Regions from separate parts of the Citrobacter freundii ATCC 8090 genome, predicted to be linked through region 1. Evidence: predicted binding sites of a transcription regulator. Region 1 holds the regulator's gene; the other holds the start of a gene.

Region 1 (10,991 bases):
CACGATTGTGGATTGCCATTGCCTGGTCCTTCTAATGCAAGGATTAAATTGTTCCGCAAACCTTTTCAATCAATTCCGCAGGGAATTGCATTGACTGCATGATGTGTTCAACCATGCTGCATTTACGGCCGGTATTGGTATTGGTGATCACCCAGTACGGCGTGCCTGGCACGTGCTTCGGTTTGGTTTGATTACCATTTTTCAGCAGCGTCTGTTCATCAGCTGCAAAATAAACACGCGTACGACCATGCAACGATTCCGTTGCTTCGGCGAACGCGTTTTGATCCAGTGAATAGAGTGTAGACAGCACCAGCATAAAGCGATTTACTGCTTTCTTCTGTTCCGCGTATTCGTCGGACAGCAGCAGTTCACGCATCGCGCGCACTTTATCTTTTACGGGGTTAACCGGCTTGGCTTCCACGACAGGTTGCACAGCGCGGACTTCTTTGACTATCGGAGTGACAGGCTGTGATGCGGCGGAAAATTTCAACATACGCCGTAAAATGTCGGATGCGCTCTCGCCAATATGCTTGGTGTGGCTGGCAATATAGCTATAGAGTTCATCATCAACTTCAATCGTTTTCATCTTAATCCAGTGCAGTGTTTAGCTGAATACAAGTTGTCGGGGTAAACACACGTAGTGTAAAGGCAAATCCCAACAGCGGATAGCGTCAAGCCTGGTGGCCAGCAAAACTCAGAGTAACCGTAGTTGTTGCAGCCATGTGGCAGAATGGTCAACATGATACCCTAACCCGTGAGTGTGAAAAAAAGAACTTTGCCATGAAATTGAATATCCGAGCGCAATCTGCGCAAAACCTGCACAATAATTCTCCCATCGTCCTGGTGCACGGCTTGTTTGGCAGCCTGGATAACCTGGGGATCCTGGCACGCGATCTAGTAGCCGACCACGACATCATCCAGGTCGATATGCGAAACCATGGCCTCTCCCCTCGTTCACCTGAGATGAATTATCCGGCCATGGCGCAAGATCTGCTGGATACGCTGGACGATCGGCAGATCGAAAAAGCGATCTTTATTGGCCACTCGATGGGCGGAAAAGCCGTCATGGCGCTGACTGCTCTGGCTCCGGAACGTGTCGAACGGCTGGTCGCCATCGACATTGCTCCCGTTGACTACCATGTTCGCCGCCACGATGAGATTTTTGCGGCAATCAATGCCGTAACCGATGCACAAGCGTCCTCACGCCAGCAGGCGGCAAGCGTCATGCGCCAGCACCTGCAGGAGGAAGGTGTTATCCAGTTTCTGCTGAAATCCTTTGTTGACGGCGAGTGGCGCTTTAACGTTCCCGTATTGTGGGATCAATATCCGCATATCGTCGGTTGGGAAACCATTCCTGCGTGGGAGCACCCGGCGCTGTTTATCCCAGGCGGCAACTCACCGTATGTTACCGAAGCGTATCGCGAACAACTGCTGGCGCAATTCCCACAAGCTCGTGCGCACGTTATAGCAGGCGCCGGGCATTGGGTGCATGCCGAAAAACCGGAGGCGGTGCTGCGCGCCATCCGTCGTTATCTGAGCGAGCAGGCTAACTGATTAAAAACTCAGCGTCTGCGCGCGATTACGCGCGCGGGCGTTGGCGTGTCTCCCCTGCTGATGTATTATGGCGCGCTATCCATCCGGGCAGACGCCTGGCTGATTGTTTCCCCGAAGTCACCAAGATCATGGCCAAAGAACAAACGGACCGTACGACATTAGATCTGTTCGCGCAGGAGCGTCGCCCGGGACGACCCAAAACTAATCCGCTCTCGCGTGATGAACAGTTACGTATTAATAAACGTAATCAGCTTAAGCGTGACAAAGTTCGCGGGCTTAAGCGTGTCGAACTGAAACTGAACGCTGATGCCGTTGACGCTCTGAACGAGCTGGCTGAGGCACGCAACATGAGTCGCAGTGAACTCATCGAAGAGATGCTGATGAACCAACTCAGCGCATTGCGCGGTCAGGCATAGTCTGAATTTCTGCTCTAAATCATAAATCGTGTAGCACAGAGTGCAGTCCTGCGTGTTTGCTGTTTCCGCATGCCTGACTGTTCTGCTATGATTGCCCTTATCCGTGGGCAATGCGCCACCACCATTTCAATAAGTTTCAAGAGGTTATTTTACTCATGGCAATCACTGGCATCTTTTTCGGCAGCGACACCGGTAATACCGAAAACATCGCAAAAATGATTCAAAAACAGCTTGGTAAAGACGTTGCCGATGTTCATGACATTGCAAAAAGCAGCAAAGAAGACCTCGAAGGGTATGACATTCTGCTGCTCGGCATCCCAACCTGGTACTACGGTGAAGCGCAGTGCGACTGGGACGACTTCTTCCCTACCCTCGAAGACATTGATTTTAACGGCAAACTGGTTGCATTGTTCGGCTGTGGCGACCAGGAAGATTACGCAGAATATTTCTGCGATGCGTTAGGGACCATTCGCGACATCATCGAACCGCGCGGCGCAACCATCGTTGGTCACTGGCCAACGGCGGGTTATCACTTTGAAGCGTCCAAAGGTCTGGCTGACGACGACCATTTTGTCGGTCTGGCTATCGATGAAGATCGCCAACCTGAACTGACCGCAGAACGCGTAGAAAAATGGGTTAAGCAGATCTCTGAAGAGCTGCACCTCGACGAAATCATTAATGCCTGATTTCGTGTGGCGCAGATTTCCATCTGCGCCGCATCAATAGATAAAACCAATCAAAATAATTGCTACAAATTTGTAACTTTTTCGTCTGACCCTGTACAATGGCTGGATGCCAATCGGGTGTTGCACAGTGTGTTTGTCGGCGATACCACGTTTTGATTAACAATATATGCCAGAGACTTGCAGTTTTCATTTAGCCATGGCAGTTCTATAATGAATCGCATTATCTCAAGTGCAATTTCTGTCACTTCTGTTAATGAAGTGAATCGTTTAGCTACAGGACAGATTCCGCATGACTGACAACAATACCGCATTAAAGAAGGCTGGCCTGAAAGTAACGCTTCCTCGTTTAAAAATTCTGGAAGTTCTTCAGGAACCGGATAACCATCACGTCAGTGCGGAAGACTTATACAAACGCCTGATCGATATGGGTGAAGAAATTGGTCTGGCGACCGTGTATCGCGTGCTGAACCAGTTTGATGATGCCGGTATCGTGACCCGCCATAATTTTGAAGGTGGTAAATCCGTCTTCGAATTGACTCAACAGCATCATCACGATCACCTCATCTGCCTTGACTGCGGCAAAGTGGTCGAGTTCAGCGATGATTCCATCGAAGCCCGCCAACGTGAGATTGCGGCTAAACATGGCATTCGCTTAACTAACCATAGCCTCTATCTTTACGGTCACTGTGCCGAAGGCGATTGCCGCGAAGATGAGCACGCCCACGACGGCAAATAATGTAATGCTTTCTGAAAAGCCAACCATCCGGTTGGCTTTTTTTATGGGCGTTACCTGCCCTTTTCCCCTTCCCTCCGCTCCTGTGTTGCTTTAATGTAAAAATCAATTGCCCCTTCCGGAGAGTCGAAATGGAACTTCGCCAGCTACGCTATTTTGTGCGCATTGTAGAAACCGGCAGCATGGGTAGCGCGGCGCTCGATCTCAATATCGGGGTTTCGGCACTCAGCCAGCAAATGTCGCGTCTGGAAAACGAACTCGCTATTCGCCTGCTGCAGCGCACTTCGCGAGGCGTGACACCCACCAGCGCCGGACTGGCTTTTTACTCCCAGGCGCAGCTGGCGCTCCGTCACGCAGACGATGCAATCCTCGCCGCGCGTGAATCCCGGCTTTCCGGGCACGTCAGCGTCGGCATGGCTCCCAGTACCGCTTCAGTTCTCGGTATGCCTTTTATTCACGCCATGCGGGAAAGCTATAGCGATGTTCGCCTGCATGTGGTGGAAAGTCTCTCTGGTAATCTGGAACGGATGATTAATACCCGCCAGATTGATCTGGCTGTGGTGTTTCAAAAAGAAAAGATCCTGCGCTGGAGTGCCAGACCGATTCTCGAAGAACGGCTGTTTTTGATTGGGACCCATGCCCTACTGGCTGATATTACCGATGACAATATTGCCCCAGCCCAGTTGGCGAGTATTCCATTGATAATGCCCAGCCCAGGCCACGGTCTGCGCGGCAGGCTGGAAGCAATTTGTCAGGAACACTCGCTGAACATTGAGATCGCTACAGAAATTGATGGTCTGGCGCTGCTGATGCGCGCCGTGCGCAGTGGCATTGGCGCCACTCTTCAACCCGGAGCGGCGATTTCCCATCTCGATAAAGAGACGCTAAGAGTGATCGGCGTCCATAATCCGATACTTAGCCGCCCCAACTTTCTGGTGAGCCTCTCTGACGATGAGCTCACCCCGGCGGGCCTCGCAGCCCGCGTGGTGCTGACGAAAGTGATGCATCAACTGGTGGAAGCAGGACGCTGGCCAGGCGCCATCCTTTACAATAACTAAAGCCCTCTTTAGCACTACGTCATAGCGCCCGCACAAGCCGTTCGCATACATTTTAATTACAAATTTAACAATTAGTTAAATGGTAATGGAGTATACGATGGTTGATGTTCTGGTGATTGGCGGTGGCAATGCTGCCTTATGCGCTGCCCTTACCGCCCGGGAGCAAGGCGCTTCCGTTTTACTACTCGAAGCGGCTCCCCGGGAATGGCGTGGGGGAAATTCCCAACACACGCGTAACCTGCGCTGTATGCATGATGCACCGCAGGATGTGCTGGTGGAAAGCTATCCGGAAGAGGAGTATTGGCAAGATCTGCAGCGCGTCACGGAAGGAAATACCAACGAAGCCCTGGCACGTCTGGTGATCCGCACCTCTTCACAATGCCGCGACTGGATGCGCCAGCACGGCGTCAATTTTCAACCTCCTCTCTCTGGCGCTTTACACGTGGCGCGAACCAACGCCTTTTTTATGGGCGGTGGCAAGGCCCTGGTGAATGCCTATTATCGCAGCGCAGAAAAACTGGGAGTGCAGATCCGCTATAACACCCCTGTTCAGGCGCTTGAACTGCGTAATGGCGAGTTCGTGGCGGCGCTGGCAGGTGAAGAGCGCATTACAGCGAAATCCTGCGTGCTTGCCGCTGGCGGGTTTGAGTCAAACCGCGAATGGCTGCGAGAAGCGTGGGGAGAGAACGAGCGCGGCGAATGGCCTGCAGATAACTTTCTGATTCGCGGCACGCGCTTTAACCAGGGCGTACTGCTCAAATTTATGATCGATGCCGGAGCCGACATCATCGGCGAACCCTCCCAGTCACACTGCGTAGCCATTGACGCCAGAGCGCCATTATATGACGGCGGGATTTGTACCCGCGTGGACTGTGTTTCGCTCGGCATAGTCGTCAACCGTGACGCTGAGCGTTTTTATGATGAAGGCGAAGATTTCTGGCCCAAACGCTACGCCATTTGGGGACGACTGGTCGCCCAACAGCCCGGGCAGATTGGCTACTCCATTATCGACAGTAAAGCCATCGGCCACTTCATGCCTCCGGTCTTTCCTGGCGCACAGGCCAATACGCTGGCGGAACTGGCTCATCAGTTGGGGCTGAATGGCGAACACTTTACCCACACCGTGACGGAGTACAACAACGCCTGCCAGCCCGGCCAGTTCAACCATACCATTCTGGATAACTGCACGACAAAAGCGTTAACCCCCGCGAAGACACACTGGGCGCGACCACTGGACCAGCCGCCTTACTACGGCTATGCCCTGCGGCCAGGGATCACCTTCACCTATCTCGGGTTAAAAGTAAATGAACGCGCTGCCGTACACTTTGCCGGGCAGCCAAGCCGCAACCTGTTCGTCGCCGGAGAGATGATGGCGGGCAACGTGCTGGGCAAGGGCTACACCGCAGGCGTGGGCATGTCAATCGGTACCACTTTTGGCCGTATTGCCGGAAAAGAAGCCGCGCTGGCCGCACGTAAGGAGACTCGTCATGAGGCAGCTTGAGAAACTGATTATCGACGCGCAAATTATCACCGAACCGGAAGCGGAAGTTGAACGCGTGATGCAGGTCTGCAACGCCTGTCGCTATTGTGAAGGATTTTGCGCCGTGTTCCCGGCAATGACGCAGCGCCTGGAATTCGGTAAAGCGGATATCAATTATCTGGCAAACTTGTGCCATAACTGCGGTGCCTGCCTGCACGCCTGTCAGTATGCCCCGCCTCATGAGTTTGCCATCAACGTGCCGAAGGCGATGGCAGAAGTCCGGCTTGAAACCTATCAGCACTACGCGCAACCCGCGGCCTTTGGCGCGCTTTATCGTCGCGCAGGCGTCACCGTGACGCTGGCGCTGGTTTTCGGTCTGATCCTGTTTTTACTGCTCGCCATGGGGTTAAAAGGCTCGTTACTCCATCCTCCGTTGGCCGGAGATTTCTACCAAATTTTCCCGCATAACCTGCTGGCCTGGATGTTTGGTTCGGTATTTATTCTGGCGATAGGTCTGCTGATGGCGGGCGTTATCCGCTTCTGGCGCGAGATTTCTCCCGGTATGCCACGTTCCGTCGAAATTGCTGAAGCTTCACACGATGCGCTGACACTAAAGTATCTCGATGGTGGGCACGGTAAAGGTTGTAATGAAGCAGATGATGCCTTCACTCTGATGCGCCGCCGTTTTCATCACTTCACTTTCTACGGTTTTCTGCTCTGCTTTGCCGCCACCGTGGTGGCGACGGGCTATCACTATTTCGCAGGTATAGAAGCACCCTATCCGTTCTTCAGCGTTCCGGTCATGCTGGGCACGTTGGGAGGCATTGGCCTGGTTGTCGGCCCGGCTGGCTTGCTATGGCTCAATCTCAAGCGTTCACCGCTACATGGCGACGCACGGCAAAAACCGATGGATCGCGGTTTTATTTTGCTGCTGCTGCTGACCAGTCTGACCGGTTTAGCCCTGCTGGCAGGAAGAGACTCGTCCTGGATGGCTATTTTGCTCGCCATTCACCTCGGCGTGGTCATGGCGCTCTTTCTGACCATTCCTTACGGAAAATTTGCCCATGGATTTTACCGCTGCGCAGCCTTACTCAAGTGGGCGATTGAGAAACGGCGCGGCAAACAGGCGGGGGTCACAGACAACTAACCCGCACACTCTTACCTCTATAAATATTATGATAAGACAGTGGAGCAAACCCAATGACACAACAACCATCGCGCGCCGGAACTTTCGGCGCAATACTGCGGGTAACCAGCGGTAATTTTCTCGAACAGTTCGACTTTTTTCTGTTCGGGTTTTACGCCACCTATATTGCAAAGACCTTCTTTCCCGCGGAGAGTGAATTTGCCGGGCTAATGTTAACTTTCGCTGTTTTTGGTTCGGGTTTCTTAATGCGACCCGTTGGCGCCATTGTGCTGGGTGCTTATATCGACAGAATTGGTCGTCGTAAAGGCCTGATGGTGACGCTGGCGATTATGGGCTGCGGTACCCTGCTGATTGCCCTTGTACCTGGCTATCACAGTATTGGCCTGCTGGCTCCCGTGCTGGTATTACTTGGACGATTATTACAGGGATTTTCTGCAGGCGTAGAGTTAGGCGGTGTCTCGGTTTATCTTTCGGAAATCGCCACGCCTGGCAATAAAGGCTTCTACACCAGTTGGCAGTCGGCCAGTCAACAGGTCGCCATTGTGGTGGCGGCGCTGATTGGTTACTGTCTGAACGCTACCCTGGGACACGATCAGATCTCGGAATGGGGCTGGCGCATTCCCTTCTTTATTGGTTGCATGATTATTCCTTTGATCTTCGTGCTCCGCCGCTCGCTGCAGGAAACAGACGCATTTTTACAACGCACGCACCGCCCCGACACTCGGGAAATTTTCACCACTATCGTCAAAAACTGGCGTCTTATCGCTGCAGGTACGCTGCTGGTGGCGATGACCACAACGACATTTTACTTCATCACCGTCTACACCCCGACCTACGGCAGGGCTGTACTCCACCTGAGCGCTCGCGACAGCCTGGTGGTCACCATGCTGGTCGGTATTTCTAACTTTATCTGGCTGCCCATTGGCGGGGCAATTTCTGACCGAATTGGTCGTCGTCCGGTGTTAATGGGGATTACCATACTCGCTCTGATCACCACCTGGCCGGTAATGCACTGGCTCACCGCCGCGCCAGATTTCACTCGCATGACATTGGTCCTGCTTTGGTTCTCATTCTTTTTTGGTATGTATAACGGGGCAATGGTAGCCGCACTCACCGAGGTGATGCCGGTCTATGTGCGTACGGTGGGCTTTTCACTGGCATTCAGTCTTGCCACAGCGATTTTTGGCGGCCTAACGCCGGTCATATCCACGGCACTGGTTCAGCTAACCGGGGATAAAAGCTCACCGGGATGGTGGCTGATGTGCGCGGCACTTTGCGGACTCGCCGCCACGGCAATGCTGTTTGTCCGGCTAAGTCGGGGTTATCAACCAGTGGAAAATAAGCTCTGAAATGCAAACGGGCGGAAAATTCTCCGCCCGTTGTCTTTTTCATTTTTTGAATTACTGTGCGGCATTCTTGCTGCGAATTTCCTGCCAGACTTTATCGCAATCAGCATTAACGGCCTGATCGTTACCCGTGCGCGTGGCCTGGATACACTGCTGATAATCCAGCACGCGTACGCTTTCTTCATTGGCAAACTGCTGGTGCTGTTTTTCTTTCTTCAGTACATTCAACACGCTTTGGCAGGCTTCTATTTTTTCCGGCGATCCTTGAGCAGTATTAATACACGCGCTGTAGGCTTCTTTCAGACGGCTGTCTTCTTTCGGTGCAGGGGATTGCGTACAAGCCACCAGCCCTGATGCCATAACGGCGATGAGTATCAGTTTTTTCATAGCACGTTCCTCAACGAGGCGGCAGGAGCACGGCCTGCCGCTATTGGCATTAGAAGATAGTGAACGGAGCAATAACGATGAATTTCACGTCACGCTCATCCTGGAAGATGTTGCCGTAACCACCACCCCAGCTCGGAATATCTGAATGGTTGTCGTACTGGGTGAAGTGCAGTTTAAACATAGTGCCCTTCGCACGACCATCCTGCAGGGTGTAGACCGCATCCAGGCTGTAAGAAGATTCTTCGATAGTGCGGTTTTTGTCGTAGTACGCATCCGGGTTGAGCTGCCAGGTAGCGGGTTTGGCATCCCATGCGTAAACGTAGGACGCGCCCACTGCCCAGCCCGGCAGGTTCCAGTTCTTCAGGTCATACATTGCGCCGAAGAAGACTGCCTTTTCGCCGTTGGCGTTGAAGTCAGAACGGTTATCCCACCACACGTCCAGGCGACCGTTTGATGAGGCGTAGGTCGGGGTCATACGCTGCAGGAAGTAGCCTTGCTGCCCATCTGCTTTAACCCATGTGCCTTCCAGACGCAGGTCAACCACTTCCGCTACTTTATAACCGAAGGTCAGCGCCTGCAGCCAGGCCGTGCCGTCATAAATATCGTTCACGGTGCGATCGTCAACTTTGTCACGTGCGCCGTAGAATTGATAGCTGGTAGTAAACGGGTTACCGCCTAAATCGAATTTGTAGCTGGCTTTGGCGAAGTACTGATCGACGTAGCCTTCAGACTGACCAAATGCCGCTTCCAGCAACAGGTTATTTTTGAAGTCATATTTCGCGCCGATTGAATGCAGGTAATCAACGCTGGTCTTTTTATCAGCCTGATAGAATTTATCGACTTCGGTGTGCCACGGCGCTTTATATTCGTTAGCCCACATATAGGAGAAGCTTAGTGCGCCAGCATCACCATAGTCGAAGTTGGCACCGGCTTCAGCCCCCTGATAGGTACCTGGCATAAAGCTCCAGTGCGGTGCCAGCAAAGTCTGCCCGGTTGGTTGAATGTAACCGGCACGCGCCCAGGTTGGGCCGTATTTAAATTTAGCTGCTGCTTTATAAAGGCTAATCCCGCTCTTATCGCCGGAGTAATCCTCGTCATAGCCTTTATTTTTGGAAGAGAATGCGATTTCGTTTGGATGGCCGCTTTCGCTACTTTCGTTCATTTCAATAGCGGTAAATGCTGCGATATCAATACCAAACATATCGGCCGCATAACCGGACTGGAAGTCGAGGTTAGCGTTCCAGGTGGAGTGAGAAAGGTTGGTTTTGTATTTGTCATGATCGGTCACATCTTTACGGTCACGCTCACGCTGCCAGTAATAGATGCCGCCGGTTAAGGTTGAGTCATCAATAAATCCTTCGGCGTGTACCTGCGGAGCGACAACAAAACCCGACATTGCTGTGATACCGGCGATAGCCAGCGCCAGCGTACTACGTTTGCCACTAAACGTACGCATATGTTAATCCTCTTTGACATAAAAATGCTGCCGATATAAGCGGACAGCGAAAAAACAAAAATTAAAAAAGTAGCGCCAAGAAAACCTCAGTGACTACAATGAATAGACTATTTTTCGCGACGCGAATTATCAATCTCTTTCTGTAACGAGTATGTAATAGTATGAGCAACCGCACATATTTCATTGCTTTCTGTTACATTTTCATTGGGAGATAAAAAAGCGTTGATAAAATGAAAAAATCGCTTGTTTTCCATAGAGATGAAATCGGTTTCAGCCCATTTCACATTGAGGTAAGTTATTTAAACGTAAAAACATTCAGCCGATTTATTATTACAGACATGTAATTAATTCGCTGCGCAAACGGAGCCTGTCAAACGGTTTTTTTGCGAAAAAAAACGCCGCATGAAGCGGCGTTTAGAGAGGATGTGTTGCGACTTATTCGCCCGCTTTAGCCCACGTATCACGCAGACCAACGGTACGGTTAAACACCAGCTTGTCAGCCGTTGCATAACGGCTGTCCAGGCAGAAGTAACCTTCACGCTCAAACTGGAACGCTTTACCTGCAACCGCAGCCTGCAGCGACGGCTCACCGTAACCCTGCTTAATGACCAGCGATTCTGGGTTAATAACGGACAGGAAGTCTTCCGCCGCACCTGGGTTTGGCACGCTAAACAGACGGTCGTACAGACGGATTTCAATCGGTAGCGCATGGGACGCGCTCACCCAGT
Region 2 (10,991 bases), 2.3 Mb from region 1:
AAGCACAGTGACCTGTTTTTGCCCAGTTTTTCATCTCAGTGTGACCTGGTGAACGGGATATTCACCGTGAACCCGCTAGAATAGAAACGTTGTTTCGAAATTCACCTGCACTAAGGAGATCTCATGGCCTGGTTTGCCAATCCTGAACGTTACGAACAGATGCTCTATCGCTACTGTGGGCGCAGCGGTTTGCGCTTACCCGCTCTATCGCTGGGTTTATGGCACAGTTTTGGGCACGTTCAGGCGCTGGATTCACAGCGAGCCCTGTTGCGTAAAGCATTTGATTTAGGCATCACGCATTTTGATTTAGCCAATAACTATGGGCCGCCACCAGGCAGCGCAGAAGAGAATTTTGGCCGATTACTGCGCGAGGATTTTGCACACTATCGCGATGAACTGATTATCTCCACCAAGGCAGGCTATGACATGTGGCCAGGGCCATACGGTTCTGGCGGTTCGCGCAAATACCTGCTCGCCAGCCTCGATCAGAGCCTGAAACGCATGGGCCTCGACTATGTCGATATCTTCTACTCGCACCGCGTCGACGAAAATACGCCAATGGAAGAGACCGCCTCAGCCCTGGCCCACGCCGTACAGAGCGGCAAAGCGCTGTATGTCGGCATCTCATCCTATTCGCCAGAGCGTACGCAGAAAATGGCCGAGCTGATGCGGGAATGGAAAATTCCCCTGCTGATCCACCAACCGTCTTACAACCTGCTTAACCGCTGGGTAAACAGCAGCGGCCTGCTGGATACGCTGGAATCCAATGGCATGGGCTGCATCGCCTTTACGCCACTGGCTCAGGGACTGCTGACGGGGAAATACCTCAACGGCATTCCGGAAGGTTCACGCATGCAGCGTGAAGGGAAAAAAGTTCGTGGGCTGACGGAAAATATGCTGACGGAAGAAAATCTTAACAGCCTGCGGTTGCTCAATGAGATGGCGCAACAGCGTGGACAGTCGATGGCACAAATGGCCTTAAGCTGGCTGCTAAAAGACAACCGGGTGACTTCGGTATTAATTGGCGCCAGTCGACCGGAGCAACTGGAGGAAAACGTTCAGGCGTTGGCGAATCTGACGTTCAGCACCGAAGAACTGGCGCAGATCGATAAGCACGTCGCGGACGGTAAGCTGAACCTGTGGCAGGCCTCATCTGACAAATAGCCGTATGTAACATCGTGCCGGGTGGCAGCGTAAGCCTCCCCGGCACGTAATACGGGCCAGCCAGTCCCTCACACCTCTTCCGCTTTGATCTCCGGGCGTTGATACTCCGGCCACACCAGCGCGACAAGCGCGGGATAAGCCTCCAGACTGAACTCCCTGAAACACTGACGCAGGTTGAGCACGTCCAGGTCGGCATGCGGGACCTTCTCACCGCTCAAACAGCGCTTTTTAATATTGTCGTAATATTTATACACCGCAGAGTTGAGATCGCTACAACGCCGCTGCGCATCAAATAATCCAGGTGTCTCATTCAACTCCACCATTGTCATCCGCTTGATCGTGGAGTGGATAAAATCGATATATTCGTGATTAACGCGCCAATACCAGACCGGCGTAATCGAATTCATCAATACCGAGAAATGGTCCTCGCCTTCTTCTTTACTCAGCATTTCCGGCTGGTTTTCAGAGTGCCCATTTTCGGCATGTCGGTTTTTATTTGCACTGCGCATTAACAAAAGTACCCCGCAGGTCAGCAATAGCAGGGTAATAACAGAATAAAATATACTGTTCATATACTGGCTCCATTTTTTTTGATTTTAAAATTACGCCATGCTATTGTCAACGCGGCCTGGTTTATTTAAAACAACATATCATTGGCATCAAAGGATATTTCAACATGCTTCCCGAGCATCTTGTTCCCTCGCACTTTCACTTATCCAGCCCCGCTACCAATACCAATCCCGTAGATAATAGTGAAAATTTGACTCAGGGAAAGAGAACATTAAGCGATTACGAATCCGATATTTTGATTAGCTCAACGGCTACCGGTCAGTCACGAAATATGCTATTTGAAGAGTGCGACCGTCATTTAAAAGAGCGTCTGTTTCGTGCAGCAAAAATTGAGTCATTCTCTCGCCTGCTCAATTCACTACAAGCAGAAGGCGATATTAACGCACAAGAATTAAGTAAAATTTTGACTCAAAAAACAGCCATCATAAATGAACAGGGCAACAAAATTTGGCTTAATTTAATTACGCGTGAAACCAGCGACCCTATTTTTTATTCTCTGGAAAAGAAATAAAATGAAAGATGTTGAGGATAACAATGTTTATTTGGCTTTAGATAACCATAAAAGCGATGAGTTTGTCTTAAAGCAAAATTTAGCCGTGTTGATTGCCAATAAAAACGCGACGCTGGAAAGCGTTGCTCAGGAGATAGTCTCTATTCCCGCTGCACTGGTGCGGATGAAATGGCAAAATCGGCGTGAAATTTACACGCTACAGGCTAAAGAAGAGATCTACGGTGCCGCGATCGAAGCCATTATGGAGCAGCAACCAGAACTGCGGGACAAAATCATGGCCCGACTGGAAAGCACCTACCAGCATATACTCGCACGGGAAACGGCCACCTTACGCCTGACACGAAAGCTGTCTGAAGGGAACTACGAACCCACCAGGATAACCACGGTCGCGTTAGACGAGAACAGATAAGAACAGGTATGCGAGAGAGTTGAATCAGGAGATGCACGCCGGGTAAGGCGGCAACCATTACCCGGCAATGAGGAGGATTACTTCGCTTTCACAGTCTCTTCGCCAACCAGACCAATCTTCAGGAAGCCCGCCTGATGCAGCGTATCCATAACCTTCATCATGGTCTCATAATCAACGGTTTTATCTGCCCGGAAGAAAATGGTGGTGTCTTTCTTCCCATCTGTCAGTGCATTTAACTCGCTAATCATGGTGTCATCCGTCACCTGATTGTTGCCAATAAACATACTTTTATCGGCTTTAACAGACAGGTATACCGGCTTTTCCGGACGCGGCTGCGGCGTGCTGGTGGAGGCAGGAAGATTCACTTTCACATCCACCGTTGCCAACGGTGCGGCCACCATAAAAATGATCAATAAAACCAACATAACGTCGATAAACGGCGTCACGTTGATTTCATGCATTTCACCGTTATCGTCCAGGTTTTCATTAAAGCTCATTGCCATGGAACATTATCCTACACGTAATTTCTGCGCTGCACGTACCGGATGCGCGGATGCGCTTGCGTTCAGGTCCAGATCGCGACTTTGCAGTAACAGCACCTGTGCCGCGACGTCACCCAGCATCGCTTTATAGCTGCCAATCTGACGTGCGAAAATGTTGTAGATAACAACCGCTGGAATTGCTGCGACCAGACCAATTGCGGTCGCTAACAGCGCTTCTGCGATACCCGGCGCAACAACGGCCAGGTTGGTCGTTTGAGTTTGTGCAATCCCGATGAAGCTATTCATGATGCCCCATACGGTACCGAACAGACCGACGAATGGAGAGATAGCCCCGATGGTGGCCAGGTATCCGTTACCACGTCCCATATGACGACCTACCGCCGCCACACGACGCTCCAGACGGAAGCCGGTACGCTCTTTAATGCCTTCGTTATCGTCACTGCCTTCTGACAGTTCCAGCTCGTTTTGCGCTTCGTTAATCAACTGTGCGCCCAGGCTTTTGCCATCGAATCCTGCGGCAATCTCACTTGCCTGATCTAAAGAGCGGGCTTCCGCCAGCAGTTGCTGTTCACGCTTAAGGCGGCGTTTCTGAGTAAAGAACTCAAGGCTCTTACTAAAGAAGATAGCCCAGGTGACCACTGACGCCAAAACCAGCCCAATCATCACGCACTTAACCACGATATCGGCGTGCTGATACATACCCCAGACGGAAAGATCCGTCTGCATCAAATTATTACCCACTCTGTATCTCCAGGACGCAAATCACAAAATCTGAGCGTAATGATATCAAAAAGACGTCGAATTGATAGTCGTTCTCATTACTATTTACATATTGCCGCACCTTTGGTTTCTTTTCCTTGCGCTTACGCAGTAAAAAAGTCACCAGAAGCATTTTGAGATTATTTTCTACTGTATGACCGTTCTGCAGGATGCGTCATCTTTGATTCATGGTAGTTTAGACATCCAGACGTATAAAAACAGGTAAGACAACATGGCAGATAAGCAACTTGAAACCAAGCTCGTTCACGCAGGACGCAGTAAAAAATACACGCTGGGCTCGGTAAATAGCGTGATCCAGCGCGCTTCTTCGCTGGTGTTTGACACCGTGGAGGCCAAAAAGCAGGCCACACACAACCGTGCCAACGGTGCGCTTTTCTATGGACGTCGCGGAACCCTGACGCATTTCTCTCTGCAGGAAGCGATGTGCGAACTGGAAGGCGGCGCGGGTTGCGCCTTGTTCCCTTGCGGTGCGGCTGCCGTTGCCAACACCATCCTCGCTTTTGTGGAGCAAGGCGATCATGTGCTGATGACCAATACCGCCTATGAACCCAGTCAGGATTTCTGCACCAAAATTCTCGGCAAGCTTGGCGTGTCCACCGGCTGGTTCGATCCGCTGATTGGCGCCGATATTGTGAAGCACATGCAGCCGAACACCAAAGTCGTATTTCTGGAGTCGCCCGGCTCTGTCACCATGGAAGTGCATGATGTTCCGGCAATTGTTGCCGCCGTCAGAAGCGTAGCACCTGACGCAATCATCATGATTGATAACACCTGGGCTGCCGGAGTGCTGTTCAAAGCGCTGGATTTTGGCATCGATATTTCTATTCAGGCAGGCACCAAATATCTGATTGGCCATTCCGACGGCATGGTCGGAACGGCGGTATCTAACGCCCGCTGCTGGGATCAACTTCGCGAAAATGCGTATCTGATGGGGCAAATGCTGGACGCCGATACCGCCTATATGACCAGCCGTGGGCTGCGTACGCTGAGTGTACGCCTGCGTCAGCACCATGAAAGCAGCTTAAAGGTCGCCGAGTGGCTGGCCAGCCATCCGCAGGTCGCCCGTGTGAACCACCCGGCACTGCCCGGTAGTAAAGGGCATGAATTCTGGAAGCGTGATTTCACCGGCAGCAGCGGCCTGTTCTCCTTTGTATTGAATAAGAAACTCAATAATGAGGAGCTGGCCGCGTATCTGGATCACTTCAGCCTGTTCAGCATGGCCTACTCCTGGGGCGGTTTTGAGTCGCTGATTCTCGCCAACCAGCCGGAACACATTGCGGCAATCCGTCCGCAAGGCGAGGTTGACTTCAGCGGAACGCTCATCCGTTTACATATTGGTTTAGAGAATGTTGACGATCTGATTGCCGATTTGGCCGCAGGATTTGCCCGAATCGAGTAAAATTGCCACAGATGGACATATATGCAGACACTTCTGGTGGAAAAGTCTGCAATTGTTGCGTCCGGGATCAAGGCATCCCGGGCAATTCAGGAGTACAATCCACATATAAACGCTGTTCCACAGGAAAGTCCATGGTAGTCATTCAAGATATTGTCTCCGCGCTCTGGCAACACGATTTTGCCGCACTGGCGGATCCGCACGTTGTGAGCGTGGTGTACTTCGTCATGTTCGCCACACTGTTTTTAGAAAATGGCCTTCTGCCCGCCTCCTTTTTACCCGGAGACAGCCTGTTATTACTGGCAGGAGCGCTGATCGCTCAGGACGTGATGAGTTTTTTACCTACCATAGCTATTCTGACTGCCGCAGCCAGTCTGGGCTGCTGGCTGAGCTACATTCAGGGACGCTGGCTGGGCAACACGCGCACGGTGAAAGGCTGGCTGGCGCAATTACCTGAAAAATACCATCAACGCGCTACCTGCATGTTTGACCAACACGGGTTGATGGCGCTGCTTGCCGGGCGTTTCCTGGCGTTCGTCCGTACCTTGCTGCCAACGATGGCGGGCATTTCAGGGCTTCCTAACCGTCGGTTCCAGTTTTTTAACTGGCTGAGCGGACTGCTGTGGGTCACCGTCGTTACCAGTTTCGGCTATGCGCTGAGTATGATCCCGTTCGTCAAACGTCATGAAGATCAGGTGATGACCTTTTTAATGATCCTGCCAATTGCCCTGTTAACCGCAGGTCTGTTGGGAACGCTGTTCGTGGTGATTAAAAAAAAATACTGTAGCGCCTGAGTATTAGCCGTATGCCGGAGTCACTCCGGCATTTCATTGATGGCGCACAGCTAGCTTTAAAGCCGACAAGAAATCAACTCCCCTGCATCATACGAATTCTTGCCGCATCTTCCCCCGGCGTTACGCCAAAGAAACGTTTGAACTCCCGACTGAATTGCGATGCGCTCTCATAGCCGACGCGCATTGCAGCCGCACTGGCCTTCATTCCATCGTGGATCATCATCATCCGTGCTTTATGCAGGCGATAGCTCTTCAGATATTGCAGCGGCGAGGTACTGGTCACCGCTTTAAAATTATGATGAAACGCCGATACGCTCATGTTCGCCTCTGCCGCCAGCTGTTCTACATTGAGGTTTTCGGTGTATTTGGTTTCAATCCGCTTGAGTACCCGGCTTATCAAACTGAAATGCGTCTGGCGACTTACCAGCGCAAGTAACGCGCCACCACGCGGCCCGGTCAGCACATGGTAGAGGATTTCGCGAATGATCTGTTTCCCCAGAATACGCGCATCCAGCGGTCGCTCCATCACATCCAGCAGGCGCTCAGCAGCACAGAGAATTTCGTCTGAGAGCGTCGCAGAGTTAATCCCACTGGCAGCCATAGCGGGCTGGAACAGCTCGTCTTCCCCAATGTCCATCAACAGCTCCTGCAATTGCAGGATATCGACATTCAGGTAAATACCGGCCAGAGGAACCTCCGGCGTCGCATACGTTTCACATTCGAAGGGTAAAGGTACGGTTAGCAGCAGGTATTCGTTGGCGTCATAGCGAAATACGCGCTCATTAATGTAACCAATTTTATGTCCCGAAAAGAGAAATATGATGCCTGGCTGATACATGACTGGTGTACGCGCCGCCGGCTCCGTACCGTGTAGCAGGCGGACATCTGGCAGCAGTTCGCTAAGTTTATTTTCATTGTTTTTCAGATGCTTAATTTTATCTGTCAGCAGAAGGCAGATCTCATCACGGTTCATGGGGCACCATTTCATTATCGTTTTTCGACCCTGACATAATGCGCAGATTTATCCGTTTTCTCCAGCAGTCTGTAGAAATGGGCAAGACATCGGCAGAAATGAGCATTGAGAGCAGCGCGGCGGGCGACCACAATGTTCATCATCCGGCAGACACTCTCCTGCCCTCTTTTATTACCCACCAAAGGGAACGAGCAATGAACAACTTTAATCTCCATACCCCAACACGTATTTTGTTTGGTAAAGGCGCGATTGCTGAGCTGCGCGATCAAATTCCTCAGGACGCTCGCGTACTGGTTACTTACGGCGGCGGCAGCGTGAAAAAAACAGGTGTCCTGGCACAAGTTCAGGACGCGCTGAAAGGTCTGGACGTGCTGGAGTTTGGCGGTATCGAGCCAAACCCATCTTATGAAACGCTGATGAACGCGGTAAAAATCGTGCGTGATGAGAAAGTGACGTTTCTGCTGGCAGTAGGCGGCGGTTCCGTGCTGGACGGCACCAAATTCATCGCGGCTGCTGCACAGTACGCTGACGGCATCGATCCATGGCGCATTCTGGAAACCCACGGCAACGACGTAACAAGCGCCATCCCGATGGGCTCCGTATTAACCCTGCCTGCAACCGGCTCTGAATCTAACTCCGGCGCGGTAATTTCGCGTAAAACCACCGGCGATAAACTGGCCTTTATGACCCCATTTGTGCAGCCAGTATTTGCCGTACTGGATCCGGTTTACACCTACACCCTGCCGCCACGTCAGGTTGCAAACGGCGTCGTGGATGCGTTCGTTCATACCGTTGAGCAGTATGTGACTTATCCGGTCGACGGGAAAATTCAGGATCGCTTTGCCGAAGGCATTCTGCTCACACTGGTAGAAGAAGGTCCGAAAGCCTTGCAGGAGCCGGAAAACTACAACGTGCGTGCGAACGTCATGTGGGCGGCAACCCAGGCGCTGAACGGTCTGATTGGCGCAGGGGTACCGCAGGACTGGGCAACGCATATGCTGGGCCATGAGCTGACTGCAATGCACGGTCTGGATCATGCTCAAACACTGGCCATCGTTCTGCCTGCGCTGTGGAATGAAAAACGTGATACCAAGCGTGCCAAACTGCTGCAATACGCAGAGCGTATCTGGAATATCACCGAAGGAAGCGATGACCAGCGCATCGACGCCGCCATTGCCGCAACCCGCGCTTTCTTCGAACAAATGGGCGTACCGACTCGCCTCTCTGACTACGGTCTGGACGGTAGCTCCATCCCGGCGCTGCTGGAAAAACTGCAAGCGCATGGCGGTACGAAACTGGGCGAACATCAGGACATTACGCTTGAGGTCAGCCGTCGGATTTACGAAGCTGCCCGCTAAGGTTTTTTAACCTCCGCCTTTCGTTTTTGGGTATTTATACCAGACTTAAGTCACACCTATGTCACCGGAGTATGTTCCGGTGACAGTCATTAAGGGGAGGAATTATGACCACTCCAACCATTATCAAACTACAGGATGGTAACGTCATGCCGCAACTGGGCCTGGGGGTCTGGAAGGCAAGCAACGAAGAAGTCATCACTGCCATTCATAAAGCGCTGGAAGTGGGGTATCGCTCAATTGATACCGCGGCAGCGTACAAAAACGAAGAAGGTGTCGGCAAAGCAATACGTGACGCAGGCGTGCCACGGGAAGAGTTATTCATTACCACCAAGCTGTGGAATGATGACCAGAAACGCCCCCGGGAAGCCTTGCTCGAAAGCATGGAGAAACTCCAGCTTGATTACCTCGATCTGTACCTGATGCACTGGCCAGTTCCGGCGATCGACCACTACGTTGAAGCGTGGGAAAACATGATCGACCTGCAAAAAGAAGGGCTGATTAAGAGCATCGGCGTGTGCAACTTTCAGATCAACCATCTCCAGCGGCTGATGGATGAAACCGGCGTACCTCCGGTGATTAATCAGATAGAACTTCACCCGCTCATGCAGCAGCGCCAGCTGCACGCCTGGAACGCCACACATAAAATCCAGACCGAATCCTGGAGCCCGCTGGCGCAGGGCGGCAAAGACGTCTTCGATCAAAAGATAATCCGTGACCTCGCAGAGAAATATGGCAAATCACCGGCGCAGATTGTCATCCGCTGGCATCTGGATAGCGGCCTGGTGGTGATTCCGAAATCGGTCACCCCTGCGCGTATCGCAGAAAACTTTAACGTCTGGGACTTCCGCCTGGATAAAGATGAATTAGGCGAAATCGCGAAACTCGATCAGGGCAAGCGTCTGGGGCCAGACCCGGACCAGTTCGGCGGTTAACCCCTTCCCTCCAGCCCGACACTCTCGTCGGGCCTTTACTGATTTGAAATATCAGGAAACAATTCACGCACATATATTGTTGTATTTCTTGCAGTCACTGGAGCAGCATTGCTGCAACATAACCTGTTAATTATCATATAAATATATTTATTTGATGAATATATTCACCATATCCATAGGTGCGTAACCGTGACTGAGAAAAAAGGTAGCGGAGTCAAATGGCTCCCATTAATTCTTATAACATTCATTTCTGCCGGGCTGTGGCAACTTCCCCCTCCATCCGGGTTAAGTGCGCCAGCCTGGCATTCAGCAATTATCTTCGTTGCGACGATTGCTTCTATCGTGGCAAAAGTTTTACCCATCGGCGCGGTCGGCATTATTGGGATTACGGTTTTTGCACTCGCCTATGCGGCCGGGGATAAAACCGCCAGCGGCGCTATCACCACGGCGCTAAGCGAGCTGAACAGTTCGCTTATCTGGCTTATCGTCGTGGCTTTTATGATTGCCCGTGGGTTTATCAAAACTGGCCTCGGACGACGCATTGCGCTGCAGATGATCCGTCTGCTTGGCAAGCGCACACTCGGACTCGCCTACGGTCTGGCCTTTGCCGATCTGATCCTCTCCCCGGCAATGCCGAGTAATACGGCACGCTGCGGCGGTGTCATCTATCCGATTGCCGACTCTCTGGCACGCAGTTTCCATTCGAACCCGGAAGATGAGTCCCGCAGTAAAATCGGTACCTTTCTTATCACCTGCATTGGCAACGTCAACGACGTCACCGCCGCGCTCTTTATGACCGGCTATACCGGCAACTTGTTGGCGGTGAAGTTGGCGGCCAATGCGGGCGTCACGCTGACCTGGGGCAGCTGGTTTATGGCGGCGCTGCTGCCATGCCTTGTGTCCTTACTGCTGGTTCCACTGCTGGTCTACTGGATCGTGCGCCCGGAAATAAAGCACACGCCGGATGCCCCGAACCTGGCGCGCAAAGAGCTGGCGGAAATGGGCAGTATGTCTCGCGGCGAATGGCTGATGCTGGTTACCGTCGGCGTACTGCTGGTACTGTGGATTTTTGGCGATACGTTAGGCGTCGACGCCACTACTGCCTCGTTCGTGGGACTGTCCATTTTATTGCTAAGCGGCGTTCTGAGCTGAGAAGATGTGAAAAGCGAGAAAGGCGCATGGGACACGCTGATTTGGTTTGCCGCGCTGCTGATGATGGCGAACCAGCTGAAAAAACTAGGTTTCACTACCTGGTTTGGCAATCTGATCGGCGATAGTCTGAGCAGTACTATGCACGGTACCAGTTGGGTGATCGTCCTGTTGCTGCTGAATGCCGCCTACTTCTATACCCACTACTTTTTTGCCAGCGGTAATGCACAGATTGCCGCGCTGTACGCCGTTTTCCTCGGCGTCGGACTGCATCTGAATATCCCCGCAGCCCCCACGGCGTTAATGCTGGCCTTCACCAGCAGTTTGTACTGCTCGCTCACCCAGTACACCCACGCTCGCGGTCCAATCCTGTTTGGTGCCGGGTACGTTCCAACGGGCGTCTGGTGGCGCACAGGATTTATCATTAGCTTGTTTAACCAGGCGGTGTTTAT

Evidence for each region. The regulator Fur, encoded in region 1, represses iron uptake genes when iron is present. The targets are predictions, from matches to a motif close to ATAATAATGAGAACNACTATCAA.
Region 2: exbB (tol-pal system-associated acyl-CoA thioesterase) is a predicted target of Fur. The motif match lies at 3,960-3,982, and genes of this name have one in related genera.

What each region holds. Positions count from the first base shown of each region.
Region 1 is NZ_CP049015.1:1,530,608-1,541,598, reverse strand. It holds gene pgm (phosphoglucomutase (alpha-D-glucose-1,6-bisphosphate-dependent)) at 1-19, opposite strand, end outside; gene seqA (replication initiation negative regulator SeqA) at 44-586, opposite strand; gene ybfF (esterase) at 781-1,554, shown strand; gene ybfE (LexA regulated protein) at 1,683-1,970, shown strand; gene fldA (flavodoxin FldA) at 2,126-2,656, shown strand; gene G4551_RS07340 (ryhB-regulated fur leader peptide) at 2,867-2,953, shown strand; gene fur (ferric iron uptake transcriptional regulator) at 2,946-3,392, shown strand; gene tcuR (tricarballylate utilization LysR family transcriptional regulator TcuR) at 3,521-4,447, shown strand; gene tcuA (FAD-dependent tricarballylate dehydrogenase TcuA) at 4,545-5,948, shown strand; gene tcuB (tricarballylate utilization 4Fe-4S protein TcuB) at 5,935-7,074, shown strand; gene tcuC (MFS transporter) at 7,128-8,423, shown strand; gene G4551_RS07310 (ChiQ/YbfN family lipoprotein) at 8,475-8,807, opposite strand; gene chiP (chitoporin ChiP) at 8,857-10,263, opposite strand; gene glnS (glutamine--tRNA ligase) at 10,699-10,991, opposite strand, start outside.
Region 2 is NZ_CP049015.1:4,152,546-4,163,536, forward strand. It holds gene G4551_RS19925 (aldo/keto reductase) at 124-1,164, shown strand; gene G4551_RS19930 (ESA_00282 family adhesion-associated protein) at 1,233-1,736, opposite strand; gene G4551_RS19935 (hypothetical protein) at 1,841-2,245, shown strand; gene G4551_RS19940 (hypothetical protein) at 2,247-2,654, shown strand; gene exbD (TonB system transport protein ExbD) at 2,732-3,157, opposite strand; gene exbB (tol-pal system-associated acyl-CoA thioesterase) at 3,164-3,898, opposite strand; gene metC (cystathionine beta-lyase) at 4,149-5,336, shown strand; gene yghB (DedA family general envelope maintenance protein YghB) at 5,468-6,127, shown strand; gene G4551_RS19965 (AraC family transcriptional regulator) at 6,201-7,100, opposite strand; gene yqhD (alcohol dehydrogenase) at 7,295-8,458, shown strand; gene dkgA (2,5-didehydrogluconate reductase DkgA) at 8,563-9,390, shown strand; partial or broken gene G4551_RS19980 (DASS family sodium-coupled anion symporter) at 9,580-10,991, shown strand, end outside.